Regions from separate parts of the Planococcus antarcticus DSM 14505 genome, predicted to be linked through region 3. Evidence: predicted binding sites of a transcription regulator. Region 3 holds the regulator's gene; each other region holds the start of a gene.
The links. The regulator LexA, encoded in region 3, represses DNA repair genes until DNA is damaged. The targets are predictions, from matches to a motif close to CGAACATATGTTCG.

Region 1: a site for LexA is predicted at 4,523-4,536, ahead of BBH88_RS12825 (Y-family DNA polymerase). Genes of this name have one in related genera too.
Region 2: a site for LexA is predicted at 1,599-1,612, ahead of BBH88_RS05130 (carbohydrate kinase). Genes of this name have one in related genera too.

Annotation. Positions count from the first base shown of each region.
Region 1 is NZ_CP016534.2:2,559,089-2,566,948, forward strand. It holds gene BBH88_RS12805 (Gfo/Idh/MocA family protein) at 124-1,047, opposite strand; gene BBH88_RS19420 (hypothetical protein) at 1,165-1,308, shown strand; gene BBH88_RS12810 (thermonuclease family protein) at 1,558-2,289, shown strand; tRNA gene BBH88_RS12815 (tRNA-Val) at 2,430-2,502, shown strand; gene BBH88_RS12820 (YolD-like family protein) at 2,869-3,231, opposite strand; gene BBH88_RS12825 (Y-family DNA polymerase) at 3,244-4,503, opposite strand; gene BBH88_RS12830 (TRAP transporter permease) at 4,974-7,007, opposite strand; gene BBH88_RS12835 (DUF1850 domain-containing protein) at 7,000-7,521, opposite strand; gene BBH88_RS12840 (TAXI family TRAP transporter solute-binding subunit) at 7,600-7,860, opposite strand, start outside.
Region 2 is NZ_CP016534.2:1,044,466-1,052,325, forward strand. It holds gene BBH88_RS19375 (hypothetical protein) at 22-162, opposite strand; gene BBH88_RS05125 (aminopeptidase) at 248-1,480, opposite strand; gene BBH88_RS05130 (carbohydrate kinase) at 1,628-2,722, shown strand; gene BBH88_RS05135 (pseudouridine-5'-phosphate glycosidase) at 2,719-3,630, shown strand; gene BBH88_RS05140 (FAD-dependent oxidoreductase) at 3,742-5,049, shown strand; gene BBH88_RS05145 (class I SAM-dependent methyltransferase) at 5,046-6,032, shown strand; gene BBH88_RS05150 (DUF1128 domain-containing protein) at 6,370-6,591, opposite strand; gene BBH88_RS05155 (alanine/glycine:cation symporter family protein) at 6,650-7,860, opposite strand, start outside.
Region 3 is NZ_CP016534.2:2,300,537-2,308,396, reverse strand. It holds gene BBH88_RS19660 (ion channel) at 1-210, opposite strand, end outside; gene BBH88_RS19415 (hypothetical protein) at 1,114-1,434, shown strand; gene BBH88_RS11605 (hypothetical protein) at 1,565-1,753, shown strand; gene BBH88_RS11600 (hypothetical protein) at 1,898-2,329, shown strand; gene BBH88_RS11595 (hypothetical protein) at 2,392-2,586, shown strand; gene BBH88_RS11590 (class I SAM-dependent DNA methyltransferase) at 2,686-3,420, shown strand; gene lexA (transcriptional repressor LexA) at 3,484-4,104, opposite strand; gene yneA (cell division suppressor protein YneA) at 4,270-4,587, shown strand; gene BBH88_RS11575 (YneB family resolvase-like protein) at 4,584-5,237, shown strand; gene BBH88_RS11570 (DUF896 domain-containing protein) at 5,296-5,529, shown strand; gene tkt (transketolase) at 5,617-7,620, shown strand; gene BBH88_RS11560 (YneF family protein) at 7,826-7,860, shown strand, end outside.

The DNA of each region.
Region 1 (7,860 bases), 260 kb from region 3:
TTGTATAAGCTAAGTTAATGATTTAGATTGTCGACATTCCGCAACGCAGCGGCAATGGTTTTTACGCAGCGGTATGTAAAGGCATTTCTTTGATCAAATCTGGTAAAGATTCAGAACTAAAGCTTACTCAGCTAATAAATGATCGATATAGCGTTGGACTACCAGGCCTTCTTCAAAATTGACCAAAAGAGTTGACTGGTTTTCCATTTCCTCAAAAAGCGATGGGACCTGTTCAAATTCAGTGATCAATTGACGATCTTCGCCTTTTCTTGATTCGTAGAGATTCGACCAATTTTCCAGCGTCATAACCCCTTGCTCCCCGTAAACCTTGAACTGTAAGCATTCTTTCTGGCCGATGCTACTGATACCCGTCAACAAGAATGGAATCTGTTCAGCGGTAAGCCCGTGGGCAATCAGTCCAGTTTCACATTCTTCAGCCTGCTCTGGGTAAGTGATGTGATGGGACGTAAACGATAGCTCACCAAAGAGCCGGTTCATCAATTGGAAATAATGGGGGAAAACTTCACGGACAAAGCCTCCTTGGCTTCTTGAACCGATCCATGGATTTTGCTGCCACAATCTTGGCCAATCCGGAAAGAAGGTTTGCAGTTCGATACGGATCACTTTTCCGATCTGTCCCCCTTTGATGCGTTTCGCCATTTCACGAACTGCCGGCTTATACATTAACGGGAAATGCATGGCCGTTTGGACACGATTATCTTGCACGGCTACTGCCATCATTTCGCCGGCTTCTACATTATGTGCCAATGGTTTTTCACACAGGATATTGATCCCTGCACTGGCCGCAAGTTCAGCGATTTCTGCATGAAAGGCCGGTGGCGTCGCAATGTAAACCCAGTTGACATCTGCATGCAGCACTTCCTCTACTGATTTCGCCATTGGAATTCCGTAAGTTTCGCTGATTTCACTAAGACGTTCTGTCTGTTGATCATAGACCATCTTTATTTCCACATGGCTTTCCTGCTGAATTTGTTTAATGATTCGTTCTCCAACAATTCCTGCTCCAATGATGCCGATTGAAATCACTAAAAATCTCTCCCTTTGTAAAACCTTTTGGCTTTTTTCGCCGTTTGTTTATTAGTGTAACCTGTAAGGGTATAGAATAGTCAAACAATACCATTACACCCTCGAGGAGGAAATCACATGAATGAACAAAAAAATTGGTGGGAGCCTATCTTCACAGGCCAATTAGAAGTCGGCGTCAATAAAGAAAAGCTGGAAAGCACTACTGAGGAATCTTTCTTGTATTACGATGAAGCTGCATCAACAATGGAGTTAGCCCTTTAATTGCTGAAGCTTGCCCGTTTTTGTTGCTTGGGTACATAAAGAGAAACTCCACCTAGTGGGGTTATTCCCTACTGAGTGTTAGTTGATCTAATCGGACTTTAGCGTCTTGTTCAATTTTTCGGATTGAACAAGACGTTTTGTTATGCAAAATTTTAGAGATACCCCCGACAGAGTTCCGCAAACAATCGCCTGATTGCAAGGAAGTTAGTTTGTTCATATAATATGAAAGAGATGAAAGCGGGGATCCCTATGAAACTAAAACTTATACTGCTGTGCCTATTCTTCCTATCAGGCTGCGGTATATCGGATTCGACTGACACATCCGGCACGACCGATCAGATTCCAGTAGAAGTGACACAGGTCATTGACGGCGACACCATTAAAATCATCTACGAAGGCGAAGAAGTGACCGTGCGGTATCTGTTGGTGGATACGCCGGAAACCAATCACCCGCGACTCGGCGAACAGCCCCTTGGCAAGAAAGCTACTGAAGCGAACAAACGGCTGATTGAATCGGGTGATGTGTCGATCGAATTTGATGTCGGAGATCGTTTCGATGATTATGACCGGCTGCTGGCTTATATTTATGTTGATGGCGAAAGCATCCAGGTGCAGATGCTGGAGTCTGGCCTGGCGAGAGTGGCTTATGTCTTCCCTCCAAACACTCGCTACCTCAGCGACTTCGAGCAAGCGGAACAAGTTGCCAAAGAAAATGAAACAGGCGTCTGGCAATACGAAAATTATTCGACTGAACGGGGCTTTGATTCGGAAGCGTACAGACAAAAATCTGCCGGAAATGCCAGCTCTTCCAACGAAGAGCAAGCGAACGGCGACTGTGACATTAAAGGCAATATCAATCGCAGCGGCAATAAAATCTATCACCTGCCAAGCGATTCTTCTTACGAACAAACCAATCCCGAAGAATGGTTTTGTTCGGAACAGAAAGCAAAGGATGCTGGCTTTAGAGGTGTGGGGCAGTAGGATGGTTAGCTCCACGAAGCAGTGTGGATTGCCAACACGCTACTAGTCGAATGACCCCAAATACGGGCAATTTTTTCTTCCTCGATAACTATTGACTTTTTCTGTGGACAAGCTATACTTATATTTGTCCTGGAAATTGAGATTCCTTAGCTCAGCTGGGAGAGCGCTACCTTGACAGGGTAGAGGTCGCTGGTTCGAGCCCAGTAGGAATCATATCTAAAGAAACTCATTAAACCATTGGTATATCAATGTTTTAAAGAATTAGAGGTCTTGAAGCTATTATGCTTTGGGCCTCTTTTTTGTTGTGCTTTTTTCGTCAAGATGCTAAGATATGATCGATTTTCAAACTGGTAAAAAACATTTTTATTCAATAACCTGTTTTGCGTGGTCTGCTTTTACAGTAGCAAATTGCTTAGAAATGGGGGCCTAGGTTTAAACTCCCTTCCGTTTTCTAAAAACTCATTCCAAATGCATTCTTACAATTCATGATGATGTACCACAAAAATTTCCTTCGATTTATGAGAGTAACCGCGCGCCCTTCAACGATTGCGCATTTTTTTCGGAGGCGCTGCCAGTTTTTCAATCAACCATGACAATCGCAACAACTTCATCAATTCGTAACCTATACTTTTTTTCTGACTCCACGCAAATCAACATCCGACTTCTTACATCGATGCCCTCAATCGTTCCCCTGCGCTCATGGATTATGCCTTCCTTCCAACTTTGAATAACAACTTCGCATTGGCGCTTCAGCGCAATGTCCATCTCCTCCTGGAGCAACTGCAAATCGTCTTCAGTTAAATCTGGCTTCGGCACTTGTTCATCTTTCGCGTACCATTCCCGAATCATCTCGACGTGCTCTGGCAGCATTAATGCTGTCCACTTAATTCGTCCGCGGTCTTTGATGTCACCTACTGTTTTGAAGTATTTATTGCGTTTCATCGGACCACTCCCTTATTCTTTATTGTGTCCGCCAATCAATTTCGTTCGTGCAATGGCGGTGCCTGCCCGTGTACCTGATACGCCCCGGTAGATTGCCGAATAACCGTACCTTTTTCGGATCGTGTCCATCGCTTCTCCTAGGCTTCTGTTTTCGAACTTCCTTTCATCAAAAAGGCTTAACTGCATCGATGATTCCTCTTCCAGGTTGCTGATGGCCAGTGAAATTTGCCGCACCGGTTTATGCTGGAAATGCTCACGAAAAATTTCCAGACAGACCTGGTACATCTTTAACGTGTCGTTTGTGGCTTCATCAATGGACCGCGAGCGGGAAAATCCACCGCCAAAAGCCGTCTTGCTGTAGATGATGCTCAAGTGGATGGTCCGCCCTGCACGCCGGGCTTGGCGCGTCCGCATCGCAACATCTTCGCACATTTCCAGGATGATGGTCATGATGTCTTTTTCTTGTATATAATCCCGGTATAGAATCTGCCCCTTCCCGTAACTGACCTGCCCCTCAATCAAGGGAGAACCCATATCCGACAAATCGATGCCATTAGCATGCTGGTGCAGTTGGTTGCCTAAAATGCCAAACTGATTTTCAAGGATGGAAACATCTGCACAGGCCAAATCGCCGACAGAATAAATCCCCATGTTATTCAAAGTCTTTTCTGTCCGGGAGCCGATACCCCACACTCTGCTTAAAGGCCTCACAAGCCACAATTTCATTGCCACATCGGCATAAGACCAATAGGCAAATCCCGTTCTTTTCGCTTCCAAATCTAATGCTAGTTTCGCCAGTAGCATGTTCGGTCCTCCACCAACTGAAGAAGGCAATTTAAAACAATCCAATATCTCTTGCTGAATACGGCGCATAGTGAATGTTGGTGGCCCCCATAGCTTTTCAGTTCCTGTAAGTTCGATAAAACTTTCATCCACACTATAAATATGGAGCGATTCTTTCGGCACATAGGCTCCTAACAACTCAGTGATAGCCATGGACTTCTGTAAATAAAGCTTCATTTTCGGTTCAATTAACACAATATCCTTATGGTTTGGAATTTCAAAAAGCCGTGTACCGGTTTTTACACCAAACCTTTTTTTCATCATCGGCGAAGCAGCTAAGACCACACTTCCTTTCCGTTCCTGATTGCCGACAACCGCAAGACAAACTTCCAGTGGATCCAATCCCAGTTCGACTGCAGAAACGCTGGCATAAAAGCCGCGCATGTCGATGCAAAATATATATCGTTCTGGTAATTCAAGAACTTTCATAATTACCACCTCTCAAAATGGAACGTATGTTCTTATTCTATACCACGAATATGCTGACGGCAATCCTTTTCGAGAAAATATAAAAATTTATCCTTTGATTCAGCAAGTCTGAATCAAGTTAAAAGTCATTTCCAAAAAAATCTTTATGGCTTTTCTACCTAATTTATCTGTCCGCAATTCAAAGAAGAGTTGATTTCTCTCTCAAAACGTCAAACTTTCTAACAACTTTACATTTAGCCATTAACCATATATGATTCAATTAATAAGAAGTTCGACATCCATAGTTCTTATGATTTCTTGAAATCAGTAGGAATCATTGGGTGCCAAACCCACTGCAAGCTTTAGGAACAAAGTTTGCTTTGAAAAAGTCATCGCCTTCGGGTGATGGCTTTTTTCGTTCTTCGATAAACTAAAATTACAAAACAATAAAAAAACCGGCCGGGCATCAGCCCAACCGGTTTTGTCTTTCATTAAGCTTCTGCTGTTTTAGCAGGTTTCTTATCGCGTGCCATCCATTGGATTCCGAACAGGATCACGAACAAAATTGAACCAATCGTATCAGACAAACCTTCTGGATAAATCAAAGCCAATCCGGTTGCAAATGTAATGATGCGCTCAAACCAGTTGAGCTGCCGGTACCAATAACCGATAAGCCCTGCTCCGATGGCAATCATACCCGTCAAAGCAGTGATCAATACCCAGATCAATTCAGGCCAGGTCGTATCGATCATCAGGAGCGATGGAGACAGAACGAACATATACGGAATGATAAACGCCGCTGCTGCTAATTTGGCTGCAGTGAAACCAGTCCGTATCGGCTCCCCACCTGAGATGCCTGATGCGGCAAATGCTGCAAGCGCAACAGGTGGTGTAATATCTGCGATAATCCCAAAGTAGAAAACGAATAAATGGGCAGATAAAGCGACCACAAGCGGCACAGCTGCTCCAACTGGCTCATCTAGCATCAACAGCGTGATAATAGCTGGTGCTGCTATCGTAGACGTGATGACATAGTTAGCAGTTGTTGGAGATCCCATACCAAGGACAATTGCCGCTAGCATCGTGAAGAAAAGAGTCAACAGGATATTTCCTCCTGAAGCTGAAACCAGTCCATTCGCTAAACTCAATCCGAGTCCAGTCTTTACGACTACGCCGACAATAATACCGGCTGCTGCTGTTGCAGCTGCAACAGCCAAAGCCGTTCGCGCACCGTCGACCAGCGCTAAAATGACGTCTTTGAAATTCAAGCGTGTTTCTTTATTGAAAGCACTGACGAAAATCGTCAAAAGAATTCCGTAAAGTGCCGCCTGCATAGTCGGAATGCCGATCAGCAAGAATACGATGATTGCGACAATTGGCAGCAGAAGATAAATCTTTTTCAATACTTCTTTGCGATCCGGCATCTCTTCCGGAGAAAGACCTTTTAGGCCGATCCGTTTCGCTTCGAAATGAGTCATGATCCAAACACCTGTGAAATACAAAAGAGCCGGTATTGTGGCAGCTTTGGCAATTTCCCAGTAAGTCACTCCCCCGATAAATTCCACCATCAGGAAGGCTGCAGCACCCATGATCGGCGGCATTAACTGTCCACCTGTTGAAGCTGCTGCCTCTACCCCACCGGCAAATTCTTTTTTGTAGCCCAGTTTTTTCATCATGGGAATTGTATAAGAACCCGATGTGACGACGTTGGCTACCGAACTTCCCGAAATGGTTCCTTGCAAGGCGCTGGAGAAAATCGCTACTTTTGCCGGGCCGCCTGTCAAATTTCCGGCCAGTGATACGGCCAAGTCATTGAAATACTGCCCTACTCCTGTTTTCACCAGGAATGAACCGAATAACAAGAAGGTGAAAATGAAAGTTGCCGATACGCCGATCGGAGTTCCCAGTATTCCGTCAGTAGTGTAGAACATCAGTTGGACAATTGAGTCCAAATCCTGTCCCCTGTGACGTAAAAACCCAGGGAAATAGGGTCCGAAAAAGGCGTATGTCAAAAACAAACTGGCAATGATTGTAATCGGCATACCTACTGCCCGACGCGTCGCTTCAAGCGTCAGCAGGATTGCTAAAATTCCGACGATCAAGTCCAATTCGGTAACCCGTCCAAGACGGAATACCAAATCTTCATACATAATTGGCCAATAGGCGGCTACACCAATTGACAGCAGCGCCAGTATGTAATCATACCAGGCAACTTTATGGCGAACGCCTTTGCGCTTTCTGGCAGGGAATAATAGAAAAATTAAGGACAAAGCAAACCCTAGGTGAATCGACCGCTGAATATAGGCGGTATACTGTCCGAAAATAGCGGTATATAGCTGGAATAGAGAAAATGCCAATAACCCGAAAAAGACCACATGTTTAATCATGCCACTCAAATCGCGCGTGTTGGACTCAGGATCGTATTTCTGTAAAACCTCCTTTTGCTTTTCTTTTGAGATGTAAGATTCATCCTCAGGCGGAAGTTTTTGCTTTTCGCGTTCTTCTGGAGGCAACTTATCACTCATCAATTCTCACTCCTTCTCTTAGTTGCAATAGGGATAGGCGCTCTACTCGAAAAGTATACGACTTACCTCTTTCAAGCGTTCTTTTTAAATCCAGCTGATACCCTTTAGTAATAAATGACAAATTCGCATCAACATCTCCTACAAACAGCCGGAACTCTGGAAGTTTCCTTGTCATATTTTTGATAAAGTATTTCCCGTCCTTTTCGACAAAGGTCTCTCCTTCTCCTGCATTTGAGGGCATGCCGATGTTAAAATCTTCATACTCTAGCTCTGTCATCATCAAATCATCATTGTCTACTACTTTATAGCTCTCGATAACTTCGGACAGATGGATTGAATGCGTATAATTTAGTTGAAAATATGGGCTTTCCAACGGCACATAAGCCGCAATGTCTTCAGTCTCATTATCGATAAACACATAATACTTCTGGAAAGGGGTGAATGCGATCAAGGAGCCGATTAAGATGAGGGCAATGATTAACAGAAGAAATACTTGTATCCGGGTAAACCGCATAGTCCATTCTCCTCCATCTGCAAAACAAATAACTGACGGCAGAGCTTGCGCTTTACCGTCAGTCAATCGCTCATTCAATTAATTTACTTCGTCGAAATATTTTTGCGCTCCCGGGTGAATATCGATGCCGATTCCATCAAGAGCTGTTTCTGCTTTGATGAATTCAGCTTTTGCATGCTGGATCTGATCTGTGTTTTCGTAAATTGCCTTCGTGATGTCGTAGACAAGATCTTCTGAAAGATCGTTCTGAACCACTAGCATAGCCAAAACAGAGACAGTTGGAACTTCCTCAGTCAATCCATAAATGCCTGACGGTACTACATCATTAGCATAGTATGG
Region 2 (7,860 bases), 1.3 Mb from region 3:
GAAGAAGCCGGTTTTTGTCGCTTAGTATTTTTTTTCAGGGATAGGGTCTACATGCTCTGCATCGTGCGAATGGAGCTCTTTCCCAAGAAAATGAAGAAGCGTAAAGAAAAACATGAAAATTACGACCATAAAGCCGAGTGTGACAGTAATGCCATAAATCATAATGATAACTCCTTTCTTACCTGTAATTATCAATATTTAGTATACCTGATTTTGCAGGAAAAAATAAGTGTCGAATTATCGATACTTAGAATGCCCAGTTGCCAGCGCGGAAAACCGGTTCACGCGAGCCGTCTTCCAATACGCCGTCGATGTCCATTTCTGAAGAGCCAACCATGAAATCGACATGGGTAATGCTTTGGTTCAAGCCGGATTTTAACAACTCTTCTTGCGACATCGTTTTCCCACCTTCGAGGCAGAATGCGTAAGCACTTCCGATAGCGAAATGGTTTGATGCATTTTCATCAAACAAGGTGTTGTAGAACAAAATATTCGAATCAGAAATCGGTGACTGATGAGGAACCAATGCCACTTCACCAAGGAAATGAGAACCTTCGTCTGTAGCAACTAACTGCTTCAAGACGTCTTCGCCTTGTGCAGCTGTTACATCAACAATTTTTCCATCCTCAAACGTCACTTTAAAGTCATCGATAATGTTGCCGCCATAGCTCAATGGTTTCGTGCTGGATACATAGCCGTTTACACCTGTTTTATGCGGCACTGTAAAAACTTCTTCAGTCGGCATATTCGCCATGAAAGGATCGCCTTTTTCATTGATCGATCCAGCTCCACACCAAAGATGTCCTTCTGGAAGAGCGACTTCCAAATCTGTTTTAGGTGATGTGTAATGAAGTTTTGCGTATTTCTTGTCATTCAAGTAATCGACCTTGGTGTGCAGCAGGCGGTCATGTTCACTCCATGCCTCGATTGGCTGATCCAAATCTGCACGTACTGCTTTGAAAATTGCATCCCACAACGTGTCGATTTGTTGCCCTGCCGGTACATCTGGAAAGACTTTAGCTGCCCATTTTTGGGAAGGTGCTGCAATGACAGTCCAGCTGATTTTGTCTGATTGGACGTACTGACGGTATTTGCTCAACGCTTGTCCAGTTGCTTTTTGTGAAGCAGCAATTCGCTTTGAGTCGATGCCTGCCAAAAGATCTGGACTTTGGGATACTACGCTGATAAAAGCAGCGCCTTGTTCAGCTAATTGCTCACGTTCCTGTACTTTCCAGGCAGGATATTCCGAAAATGAATCTTCTGGGGCCAATTCAAAGCGTAGACGCGAAACCGCATCGTCATTCCAATCGACGTAAACCTGCTTAGCGCCTGTTTCGTATGCCTTCTGTGTAATCAAACGAACCAACGGAGCCAAGTCGATGGCCGCAGCAATGTAGAGTTGTTGACCAGGTTGGATATTTACTCCCACTTTTACAGCTAGTTCAGCATAGCGGGACAATTTTTCATTAAAAGATGTCAAATAAATCTCTCCTCTCATCTCTTCTATAGTAGCAATTTTCAGTCACAGCCTGCAATGATTTGTAACGATATTCGAAACATTATTTTTCTTGCTTTTTTTATTATAAAAGTTTATGATTTAAACAAATGTTTGGGCGGGGGTGGTAAAATGAATCAGAAAGAAGTAGAAATACTGGAATTGATTCGGCGAAATCCGTACTTGTCTCAACAGGAAATGGCGGAACGTTTGAATATGTCTAGGCCATCGCTGGCTAACTTTATTTCGAATCTGATGCGCCAAGGCAAGATTCTGGGACGCGCGTACGTATTGCCAGAAGAAAAAACAATTATTTGTATCGGTGGCGCCAATGTGGATAGAAAATTCTTGATCGATCAGCCGGCGCAGATGGGGACCTCAAATCCGTCATCAGTTACCGGCAGTGTCGGTGGTGTGGCAAGAAATGTTGCCGAGAATCTGGGACGGCTTGGCCACTCAGTCAAACTCTTGTCTATTGTCGGCAATGATCCGGAATGGAATGTGATCGAGTCAGCTTCAAGCCTGTTCATGTCAACTGAATTAACAAAAGCCATTGACGGGCTTTCGACAGGAACGTATACGGCGATCTTGGAGCCGGATGGCGAAATGCTGCTGGCAATGGCTGATATGAAGATCTACGATTTCTTGACGCCGGAGCTTATCTCTAAAAATGACAGTACTTTGTTGTCAGCTGCTTTTCTCGTAATCGATCTAAATTGTCCGCTCGAAACCGTAGAATATGTTCGGCAGTTGGCTTTTACCAATAAAATCCCGCTAGCTGTTATTCCGGTATCTGCTCCAAAAATGGATCGTCTGAGCAATGATTTGACAGGTATCAGCTGGTTGATCCTGAATCGGGACGAAGCAAGTAAGTATCTGCAGATGCCGATTGATTCAAAAGATGACTGGCATCTGGCCGTTCAACAGCTTCTGGATATGGGAGCGGCAGCGGTGGTCGTCACAGGAGGGAAAGATGGAGCGATAGCGGGGAATTCCATTGGCATCCGCCATTACCATTCGATGCAAGTCCATCAAGTCGCTGATGTAACGGGAGCTGGAGATGCATTTTCCAGTGCCATTATCCATAGTGTGATGAATGATCAAGGGTTTGAAACTGTTATTCATACAGGTATGGTCAATGCAGCCAAAACATTGGAAAGCAAAGCGACTGTTCGTCATGAACTAACATCGGTACAACTACAAAAAGAACTGGAGGAATTACAATGACATCAATAATTTCTTATTCAACTGAAGTACAACAAGCACTAGAGGGCAAAAAACCGATTGTGGCACTTGAATCGACGATCATCTCACACGGTATGCCTTATCCGCAGAATGTCGAAACGGCTCGTATGGTCGAGCAAATCATCCGTGATAATGGAGCAGTTCCTGCAACCATTGCAATTATGGACGGCAAGATTAAAATTGGTTTGTCTAAAGAAGAGCTGGAATTGCTCGGCAATACGCCTGGAGTTGCTAAAGTTTCAAGAAGAGATATTGGTCAATTAATCGCCACAAAAAAAATCGGAGCTACAACTGTCGCAGCAACGATGATTTGTGCAGAACTTGCAGGCATCCGTATTTTCGCTACAGGTGGCATCGGCGGGGTACACAGAGGGGCTGAGACGACAATGGATATCTCAGCAGATCTGGAAGAGTTATCGAATACTGGAGTTGCTGTCGTTTGCGCGGGTGCAAAATCTATTCTGGATATCGGGTTGACATTGGAATACCTAGAAACAAAAGGGGTACCGGTCATTGGATTCCAAACAGATGATATGCCTGCATTCTATACACGCTCGAGTGGTTTCGATCTAACTTTCCGCAGCGACAATGCAGTAGAGCTCGCGCAAGTCCTGAAAGCAAAATGGGATTTAGGAATAAAAGGTGGAGTAGTTATCGCCAATCCAATTCCTGCAGAACATGCCTTGGAAGAGTCATTCATCAACGGTATCATTGCCCTGGCTATGGCTGAAGCGAATGAAAACGGCATTTCTGGCAAAGAAGTTACGCCATTCCTTCTAGGGAAAGTTAAGGAATTGACTGAAGGAAAAAGTTTGGTCGCTAATATTGAATTGGTCAAGCATAATGCGAAAGTAGGAGCAGAGCTCGCTGTAGCATATAACCAACTTTAAGAATGAATTGTGAAGAGAAGTCCATTTGTGGGCTTCTTTTTTTGTAGGAAAGGTTTAAAGGGTTTTCAGTGTCCTAAAGATAGGGTAAGGAGAAAGAAGGGGATGACGCAGATGAAAACTGACGTATTCATTGGCGGGGGTGGGATCGGTGGATTGACGCTGGCATTGAAATTGGTAAAGCGCGGCATCGATGTAGTCCTCGCCGAACGGATGGCTGTCAAGGCACCTACCTATAAGGGGGAGCTCCTTCAGCCAAAAAGCATGCAGGTATTCGATAGCCTCGGATTATACAAGCAGATAAGTGATCGTTCTAACGAGATTAAAGTGTTAGATATGCTTGAACTTTCAAGCTCCCTGCAAGTAAAAGATCAAGCTTTCATGGATTATAGTGTGTTGCCAGGAAAGTATAATGCTGCTTATATGATGCATCATGAAGAGTTGAAGTCAGTCATTTTAAATGCAGCATGTGAGTTTGGAAATTTTCACTATTTAAAAGGCACTGCCTGCAAAGGATATGGAGAAAACACAGCGTTACTTCAAAAAGGTACAGAGAAATTCGAAGTAGAAGCCAAATTTTTCTTTGGAGCTGAAGGCCGTTCTTCCGTCACACGTAAAGCGATGGAAATTGAAGTAAAACAAACTACGTACAACCATCATTTTTTAACGGTCACTTTCCCGCGAGCCGAAGATTTTACTGATGGTAAAATTATTTCTACATATAACCGCTTTTTAGGACTTTTCCCATTACCGGATAACCAAGTTCGTAGTGTATATTTAATTCCACCAGGAGATTACAAGCTATTAAAAGAAAAGCCAATTCGTCACTTTCACAAACTATATACAGATTTGGCTCCTGCGGTAGATGGATATGTCCAACAACTTACCGATTGGAAAAAAATCCAATTGATGATTCCCGTCATGTACCATGCTAATTCTTACGTGAAAGGCAACAAGGCTATTATTGGTGACGCCAGCCATGCTGTCCACCCGATGGCAGGGGAGGGCATGAATATGGCAATTCAGGATGCCGATATTCTTGGTGAACTGACAGCAGATATATTCGAAGAAAGCAAAATGGATCAAGGTAATTTAAAATGGTATGAAACTGTCCGCTACAAACGTGCAGAGCATGTTATTCAGCTGAGCCATTTAGCAGCACTTGCTTATTCGTTTCCATTCAAACCGGTGAGCTATATACGACAGCGGACATTTGATCGCATGGAGGAGGATCCGATTCTTCATTTTAAACAGATGCTGAATGTTTCAGGGCTTGGCATGTGGAAAGAAAATTTCCGTGATCGCTTTATTCAAGGAGGAATTATGCCAGTCCGTATGAAAAATTTGACAGAGGATACGAAAGAAATGAAGTATTATACACCGGAAGACGATTATCCATGGAAAACGGAGGGACTCAAATGATTGATGTTATGAAGATGTTTAAAGCAAGAATGTATATGAAGCGTAACGAACCATTTTTATACAGCTGGCATGCGTATGTGGGCTATGAACTAGATTTGTTTAAAGCCTTTGAACGTCCGGTAACTAAACACGATGTAGCGGATGCACTGCAATTGGACGAAGACTTGCTGAATCAATGGGTGAGCGTGGGGGTATCAATCGGGCATTTGAAAGAATCAGGAAGAAAACGCTACAAAACGTGGAATGCTTGGAAACTACCAAAACCCAAAGGCAATAATTCCTCAGGCGTTCTGCTGAAAGAAATGATGGAATTACATATTCCAACGCTTTTGAGTTATCCCGATATGATGCGTAAACAAGAACGTTTGCATTACGATGAAGAAAAGCATGCACCAACTGTGGCGGAAACAAGTCGATTGCTAGAAGTATTGGCTTTGCCAAAAATAACAAGGCGTCTGAAAGAAACAGCAGCTGATACAGTGTTAGATATTGGCTGTGGTGAAGGGGGTTATATTAAAAAATTAGCGGAACGTTTTCCAAATACACATTTCACTGGAATCGAAATCAGCCCTTCCGTAACAGAAGTCGCGAAAAAACTGACAAAAGAAAATCAGAATATCTCCATTGAAAACGCTGATCTTTGGCAATACAAACCTGCCGAGCCGCAGGATATGGTCATGATGAATAACGTTATCCACTATATCGACCTCGAAAAACGCCAAGAACTATTTAATGAACTGGCTAGCTGGGTGAAAGAAAAGGGAATGTTATCCGTAATCACACCCATTGCTGGAGGCAGTGATAGCCCACCTTTCGCTAATGTCTTTAATAGCTTTTTCTCGTCATTCGATAACTTATACCGTTTGCCTGAGCGTGAAGAATTAGCCGAGTGGGGAGAACAAGCAGGACTCGAACTACTCAGCATCCAAACCGTCATAAAAGAAGGCGGCTGGTACGTCGTGCATTATGAAAAGAAAAGCTGAAACGACCGCTTTGCTCCGACAGGCATAAGATGAACTTCCGAAGCGGCGAACTTTGCCGCACAGGAAGGACAGCTTATGACCCGAGGGGCAGGTCGTTGAAGCTAGACAAAGAAAAGCTGAGGAAGCCGTTAAGGTTCGACAGGCATAAGACAGACTGGCGAAGCGGCGTGTTTCCAGCCGCACAGCCGGGATGACTTATGACCCGAGAACCTGGCTTCTGAAGCTGGACAAAGAAAAGCTGAAACGACCGCTTTGCTCCGACAGGCATAAGATGAACTTTTAATGCTACAAAATCAAAATCCCCTGAAAGGTTACCCTTCAGGGGATTTTGACTGTCTTATTTCCGTAATGAACCAAGTTCTGTGGCAATGGCTTGCATTTCACTCGTACTGAACTTGTCCCGAGTGGAGACCATTTCATAAAGTTCATGCAAATCTTCGTATTGTGAAGCGTTGAAATGTTCAGCTTTCATTGCATCAACATTGACCATGCGCAATTTCGCTTTTATTTCTTCAATCATATAACTGACGTTTTCTGTAGAAGGTTTTGATAAGTCCATGATAAGTTCCTGCCTTTCGGATGGGTATGCTTTATCATTTCATTATTCAAATGTAATGTCAATTTCCAGCTCGTTCGGCTTCTTTTTCTTCTTTGATTTTGGCAATGATACGTTTTGTCTCGTAGACAATGACGCCAGATAGACCAAGAAGTCCGATCAAGTTCGGGAACGCCATCAAACCATTCATGACATCAGAGAATGTCCAGACAACATCCAGTGAAACCGTTGCCCCGACGAAAACCATCAACACGAAAGCGATACGATAAACAATTAGCAATGCTGGATTCTTGAACAAATATTGGAAGCATTTTTCTCCGTAATACGACCAACCGATAATAGTGGAAGATGCAAAGAAAATCAAGCCGATAGCTACGATGATCGGACCTGCACCTCCCAGGAATTGTTCGAAGGCAGCTGTTGTCAATGCAGCTCCCTCAAGTGACTCATCTGTATAAAGACCAGACATAACAATTGTAACGCCTGTAATTGAACAGATGATGATCGTATCGAAAAATACCTGTGTCATGGAAACCAGCGCTTGACGTCCCGGAAGATCTGTAATTGCAGCAGCTGCTGCAATCGGAGCAGATCCTAGTCCTGCTTCGTTGGAGAACACGCCTCGCGCTACACCATATCGAATAGCCGCACCGATAGCACCACCGACTGCGGCTTCACCTGTAAATGCCGCACTAAATATTGTGGCTAAAGCACCAGGAATTAGATCCATATTGAAAATCATAATGATAATTCCTGCGATTATGTAGAATAGCGCCATAAAAGGAACAAAGTATGAAGTGACGCGGCCAATGCTCTTAATGCCGCCGAGCAGTACCAAAGCAGTAAATATTGTTAGAATGATTCCTGTAATCCATGTTGGAACACTGAATGTATCGCGGACTACGGAAGCAACAGAGTTTGATTGTGTACCGTTGCCGATTCCGAAAGCGGCAATCGCGCCGAAGATGGCAAAAAGAACTGCCAACCATTTTTGTTTCAATCCGTGTTCAAGATAGTACATCGGTCCTCCAGCCATCTGGCCTTTGGCATCGACCACACGGTATTTGACTGCCAGTACAGCCTCTCCATACTTAGTGGCCATCCCGAAGAATGCAGAAAACCACATCCAGAAGACAGCACCCGGTCCACCGAGAATGACCGCTGTTGCAACACCGACGATATTACCGGTCCCGACTGTCGCCGCCATTGCGGTGGAAAGTGCCTGGAAATGGCTGATGTCCCCTTTAGAGGTTGTGTCCGTGTTTTTGGTGA
Region 3 (7,860 bases):
AAATTCATCCATTTTATTTATGTTTTTAACAACTGAAATCACCAACTCTTCATGTATTGGTTCTTTGTTGCTTGTGAAATAGCTTGAAATTAAGCTGGTAAAAGTAACGATAATGCCGATACCGATGATCAGTAACAGAACGGCCAGAATGCGGCCAAGAAGAGTAGTGGGTGAGATATCTCCGTAGCCCACTATGGTAATTGGGACGATTGCCCACCTATGTATTGATGTCTAGTTCTACCATGATGACCGGTATAGGAACTAGAAATAAAAGGATGGTTGTGACTATAAGCAATTTATCGAGACCATTCGTCCGGAGAACCTCGTAGATGGGTATAGTGTAACGGGTTCTAACCCCGAACAAACGAATTATGCGGAAGACCCTTACGAATCTGGCTGCCTGGAAAATGGCAATCAACTCAAAGGGATGAGATTTGATATAAGTCCATTTCTGTTTTGAGTGGTTTGATCTTACCGTATAGTCAATCATAAATATTCCCCAGATCACCCAATTTAACAAATTGAATTGTTGGATTGAGGGACGGACAAAACTAGTGAAATAAGGATCAATATAGCCATTTACATTTTGTAAATGAAGGATGCTTTTTTTATTTCAACTCTCCGTTCTTTCATTTTGTCTAGCTGCCAATACAGCTTACACGAATATACATTAGTTCCATATCAATTTTTTAGGTATGAAATTTAAGGGTCTCCAAATTTAAAAGAACAGAGATTAAACCTCTCCTACTAAATCGAAATGAATAGGTTATTGTTTTGCTATAGGCTTGGGTAAGCAAAGAAATGCTTTATGAACGATTTAATTGGAGCAAGATAGAAAGACCAGAACCTAAGCTATGTTAATAAAAGGCTGGATAGATGTCCAAAAACTGCATCTCCAGTAATGTCTTTAAAAAAAGGATAATAGACATCGATAAAACCGATTAAAATATCTTTGCCTATATAAGTTGAACGAATGATTCCGAGCTGTTAATGTTCCGCTAATCAGCTGCTAAGAGCTTGCGACGAACGAACTCGGGTTGTCTGAATTTATTTCAATGTCACTTACGCCGCTCTCATAAGAGTCTCCGCTGGTTTGCTAAGTATCCGGATGACTTGTTACTCAAGGATGCTTTGAAGAAAGAGCGCAAGACGGCGAAGAGCGAAGATGTGCTCCTGCATCGCTGCGCTAGCTTCGTCGCAAAGCCATTGCCCGAACTTTCTTCGTTCAATGGCTTTCCTGCTGGAGCAGCGAAGCGACATCCAGGAGACCCCACAGGAGCTTGCGACAAGGAGGGCTGGGGCGACGTCCTTGGCAACTGGCGAGAAGTCCTGTCGCGCCAGTTGCATGACCCACATCCTGTGGGCCCAAGGCGTCCGTCTGGAGCGATTTCTTCGTTTCCCTACTTCGTTGAGTTGAAAAAGCTGTTTCTTTAATTTAACTTATATAATTTGTTTACAGGAGCAATTTTCGGGTTATAATTAAGTGCAGCCTTAATGTTTAATAACTCATACTGAATTTTTCTTTAACATTTGTTGAAGGAAGATTTTGTGGGAGGGGATTAAATTGAGGAAAATTCAAGGGCTTCCGAGTCTGGTAGATTATTTGGAATCTGTAAATTATCCGTTGGCTGCTGAGCAGATTACAGATTTAATGTCTAAAAGAAAGATTCCGCACCGCAAAGCGTACCAGGATGTTGTGATTTTTAACTTAGAACACATTGACTGGTGGATTGCTGAGCAGCAGAAACGATGATGCATTAATGCATATGCTTAACTAAAAGAGGATCTCGGCTCCTGTTCTGTAAAGAACTAGGAACGGGATTCTTCTTTTTTGGTAACTTTATACACTTATTTTCGTAAAATGTTATAATAATCTAAAAAAGAAGGAGGGGACAGCATGCGCTTTCTGATGGCAATTATTATCTTCCTAATATTCTTTTCATTTGGAGGAATAGGCGTGTATGTTATAGGTCCAGATCTTTCAACAGATCATTTTGTTGCAGAAGCGACCGAGAAACTGCGAGACAGTGGCCAGATGGAGAAAATAGTGGAGTATGTAGAAAATGATCCGGAAATGCTAGAATACGTAGAAGAAGCCCAAGTCGCGGAACAAGAGAGCAAAGCCTTACCATTCAAAACAAGCGGTGATGCTGCCGGTACAGTGATTAAAAAGGTGGGGATAAGCAACTTAGCTAAAATGAAGTCAGGGATTGAAGATGGCACAATGTCCGCAGAACAAGTGATTCAGGAATTGGAAGAAGATCTAAGTGAAGAAGAAATGCTGGCGCTAAAAGTGATCATGTATAAGGAACTATACAAACAGCAATAACGCCTGGGATATGGTAAACTAATTTACGGAGACAAAGTAAATAGTTTGAAGGAGGCCATTGCATGAAATCATTTCAAGTAGAATTTAATTTTGATCATGGAAATACCATTGTTCATAATGTCCAGGCCGTGGACAAAGAGTCGGCATTGAGTAAAATTCCTTCCAATGGTACTTATGAAATTTCTAATGTGGAGACAGGCCATATTTATCGTATTACAATCAATTTGGTTAAATATATAAAAGTCAGCGAATTGTAGAAGGTTTCTTCTCGGTAAGCTGTGCGGAAGGTGCTGCCAGTGCAGCCCTTTTTTTTGAGCCCATATTTAAAGCAATCAATCTGACGGTGGAGGGATTAGATGAATTTCAAAGGTTCAAGCGCATACGAAGAAAAAGATTTTTTAGCAAACTACCTGCAAAGAAGAAATCGAATTGATAGTCCAAATAACAGCATTGAAAAGCCAGTGATTTTTGAGCTCCTTGGAGCGTTCAAAAAAAAGAAAATACTGGATTTAGGTTGTGGAGATGCCTTGTTTGGGAAAGAGCTTCTGCGGGCTGGTGCAGATTACTACCACGGGGTCGAAGGATCTCTAAAGATGGGAAGTCTGGCAGAACAAAATCTGGAGGGGCTGGATGCGCGCATTACGTTGACCACAATAGAATCATTCGAATATCCGAAAGAAAGCTATGACATTGTCGCTTCGCGCTTGGCGGTCCATTACTTGCCCGACATAGAGCAGTTGTTTAAGAAAATTTACCACACGTTAAAAACCAAAGGAAAGTTCGTCTTTAGTGTCCAGCATCCGCTGACGACTTGTTCTTTTGAAAGTAAAAACTCTGGAGAGAGAAGAAGCAACTGGATAGTTGATGATTATTTTGAAGAAGGGGAACGGCAAGAACCGTGGATTGATAAAATAGTGGTCAAGTATCATAGGACCACCGAAAGCTATTTCACGGCTTTAAGAAAGGCAGGATTCATTGTTACAGATCTCCAAGAAGGAATGCCAAAACAACAGAATTTCGAGGATGATAAAGAATTCACTAGAAGAAAGCGGATTCCAGTAATTTTAGCTTTTAGCTGCAGCAAGCAGTGAACAAACAATTTTGTTTACATAGGGAGAATATAAAAAACACCGGGAAAATTTTCCCGGTGTTTTTTAGTGTATCTGACGGTAAACGCCAACGACTTTTCCGAGAATGGAAACTTGATCCACAATGATTGGATCCATTGACGAATTCTCGGGTTGCAGGCGAAAATAATTTTCTTCGCGGAAGAAACGTTTCACTGTCGCTTCGTCTTCTGTTGTCATTGCTACAACGATATCACCATTATTGGCAGTTTGCTGCTGTTTAACGACTACATAATCGCCGTTTAGAATGCCGGCTTCAATCATACTTTCACCCGCGATTTCTAGCATAAAGATGTGGTCATCTTCTGTGCCGTAGCTTTGAGGAAGAGGGAAGTACTCTTCAACATTTTCAATTGCCGTAATCGGAATACCGGCAGTTACTTTACCAATCAACGGGACATGTAAAACCGGACTTTTATCAATTAATGCTTCATCAGTGCTGATTACTTCAATTGCTCTCGGTTTTGTTGGGTCCCGGCGGATCAGGCCTTTACTTTCAAGTCGTGCCAAGTGCCCATGTACAGTCGAACTGGATGCCAGACCAACTGCCTCACCAATTTCACGAACGGACGGTGGATAGCCTTTTAGGCGAACTTCTTCTTTTATGAACGTTAGGATGTCTTCTTGGCGTTTGGATACTTTTTTCAACAGTTTCACCTCATTTGAGTAATTCTACTAGATTTCTACCAATAGTATACCAACTCGGGCAATGAAATGCAAACATAGGTTCGAATTTTATTGTTGACAAAAACACTTGTTCGCTTTATTATGAGAACATACATTCCGAACACACATTCTCAGGAGGCGATTTAAATGACAATCATCCGACAAAATTCTTACCTAATCTTATTTTTCGTTCTAATTATGGTGTTTACTTTTTATGCAATCCTGTCCCATAATACAATTAGTGCACAAATGAGCCAAGTTGAAATAGAAGAAGGCGATACACTCTGGACTTTAGCAGAATCGTTCAGCGGTACAACTCCTCATCATGAATGGATAGAAGAGATTATGAAAGAAAATAATCTTTCTACACCCCAAATTATTGCAGGGCAATCTCTTAAGATTCCCAGTGACCAATTAAAATTTGCTCCTGATGAGACCACTAAATTTGCAGGTGATGCTGAATGAAGAAAAGTGCATTAATTTATTGCCGTGTCAGCACGACCAAAGATACACAGGAATCATCTCTTGAGAGACAGGAAGAAGAGCTGATAAAGTTTGCATTTGAAAAATCCTATAAAGTAGACGGTATTTTTGTCGATCAACACAGTGGATACGAAATGGACCGTGAAGGGCTGTTGGAGATGTTGAACAGCATCAAGACAGAAAAGATTGATGCAGTATTTATCCAGGATGAAACCCGCTTGGGCAGGGGACATGCCAGGATAGCACTTTTACATGTCATGAAAAAATATGGTGTAGAAGTCTATACTTTATCAGATCGAGGGCCAATTGCACTAAATGATATGGACGACATGGTTCTTGAAATTTTGGCGATTGTGGAAGAATATCAGCGTAAAATACATAATGCTAAAATTAAACGTGGGATGAAACGCGCTGTAGAAAATGGCTATAAACCAGAGAGGAATTTAAAAGGAAAAGGAAATCCTGATGGTCGAGAGCGTTTAGATTTGCCCATTGATCAAATTGTCAGTCTGAAGACCAATGGACTGACTTTCAGCGAAATCGCTGTTACACTCCAGGGCTTTGGTTACCAGGCGAGCAAAGCGACAGTTCATCGACGATATAAAGAGTATGAAAAGCTGATGGAAGACTAAAACGTTGCGAAAACCTGACTTTTTTTGTACCATATGAAAAGAAGAAAGGTGGATGTCTATGTTGTCACCAGATAAATTAAGTCGAATAAATCAACTGTCACGTAAATCGAAAACTTCTGGGTTATCGAAGGAAGAAGCGAAAGAGCAATCTTCTTTGCGCCAGGAATACCTAGAGACTTTCCGTAAAACAATGCGCGGTACAATTGAAAATGTAAAAGTGATTGATCCCAACGGAAACGACGTAACGCCGGAAAAGGTCAAAAATATTCGAGAGAATAAGTATTTGAATTAAATACTTATTCTCTTTTCCATTGTATTCTTTTCTATAGTTGACTAAACTAGAAAGGGATTAAATTTTTGTTTCAGAGAGGATGTTACTATGTCAACCCACGCAGATCAACTTGCAGTGACTACAATTCGTACACTTTCCATCGATGCTATTGAAAAAGCAAATTCTGGTCATCCAGGATTGCCAATGGGCGCAGCTCCAATGGCATATACATTGTGGACTAAACACATGAATCATAACCCGAAAAATCCGGACTGGTTTAATCGCGACCGCTTCGTGTTATCGGCAGGACACGGTTCGATGCTTTTATACAGCCTGTTGCATTTGAGCGGCTATGGCTTGGAAATGGATGAAATCAAAAACTTCCGCCAATGGGATTCAAAAACACCAGGACATCCAGAATATGGCCACACTACAGGCGTTGAAGCAACAACCGGACCTCTTGGTCAAGGAATTGGTATGGCAGTTGGCATGGCCATGGCTGAGCGCCATCTAGCGGCTACATACAATAAAAACGGCTTAAACGTCGTGGATCATAACACTTTCGCATTATGCGGTGATGGAGATTTAATGGAAGGCGTTGCTGGAGAAGCGATTTCTCTTGCTGGCCATTTGAAATTAAATAAATTGGTCGTGCTGTATGACAGCAATGACATTTCATTAGATGGTCCACTCGGTAAAAGTTTCTCTGAAAATATTCAAAAGCGTTTTGAATCATACGGCTGGAACTATTTGCGCGTAGATGACGGCAATGTCTTGGATGATTTGTCTGAAAAAATAGCACAAGCCAAAGACGCATCAGACAAGCCGACATTGATTGAAGTGAAAACGGTGATCGGTTATGGAGCTCCGAACAAATCCGGTAAAGCGGACGTTCACGGCGCACCACTTGGCGAAGATGAAATGAAATTAGTTAAAGAATATTACGAGTGGACTTTTGATAGAGACTTCCATGTGCCTGAAGAAGTGTATGAAACATTCGAACAGGCAACGGAAGAGCTTGGTGCAAAAGCCGAGTCTGAATGGAACGAATTGTATGCACGATACAAATCAGCACACCCAGAGTTGGCTGAGCAATTGCAGATGGCGATCCGCGGCGAACTTCCAGAAAACTTTGATGCTGATTTCCCTACTTATGAAGTTGGTAAAAAGCAGGCAACCCGTTCTTCTTCTGGAGATATGATCAACGCAATCGCGAAAACGGTTCCTTCCTTCTTCGGCGGCAGTGCCGATCTTGCTGGATCCAATAAAACAAACATCAAAGATGCTGGTGACTTTGATGCTGAACATCCTGAAGGCCGCAACATCTGGTTCGGTGTCCGTGAATTTGCGATGGGCACTGCCTTGAATGGCATGGCTCTTCACGGAGGCCTTCATGTCTTCGGCGGAACTTTCTTCGTCTTTAGTGATTATGTACGTCCGGCGATCCGTTTGGCTGCATTGATGGGACTTCCTGTGACTTATGTCTTCACACATGACAGCGTAGCAGTAGGGGAAGATGGCCCAACTCATGAACCTGTCGAACAATTAGCTTCTCTTCGTGCAATGCCAAACTTGAGCGTTGTCCGACCTGCCGATGCCAATGAAACGAAAGCGGCTTGGCGTTTAGCGCTAACAGCTAAAACTACTCCGACTTTATTGGTGCTTTCACGTCAGGACTTGCCGATTTTGGAAAATAGTGCTGAACTTGCTGAAGTGGGTGTGGAAAAAGGTGCATATGTCGTATCACCTGCTAAAAATCCACAGGCGTTATTGCTGGCGACTGGCTCCGAAGTAAGTTTGGCTGTAGAGGCACAGAAACAATTAGCTGAAGAAGGAATTTCAGTATCTGTTGTGTCTATGCCGTCATGGGATCGTTTCGAAAAACAGGATAAGGAATATAAGCAATCTGTTATTCCAAAAACAGTTAAAAAACGTCTGGCTATTGAAGTTGGTACTTCATTCGGTTGGGATCGCTACACTGGTGATGAAGGTGACATTCTGGCAATCGACCGTTTCGGCGCAAGTGCACCGGGCGACCGTATTATGGAAGAGCTCGGTTTCACTGCTGACAATGTAGCAAGTAAAGTGAAAGACTTAATCAACGAAAACTAAATTGTAGAATGGAGGCATTGGATGCCTCCATTTTTTCGCTTTTTAAAGGATAAGGATCAATTACTACTCAATGGAGTTGGGAAAATCCCTACTCTAAGTAAAATTTCTCTCTATTATTTTCCTGCTTATGGTCACAAATCTTTTTTTATAGTATAATCCATTGTGGTGCATTACTTATTTACGCAACACGAAGGAGGTAACAAGAATGGATACATGGATCTGGATCGTAATCGTTATCGT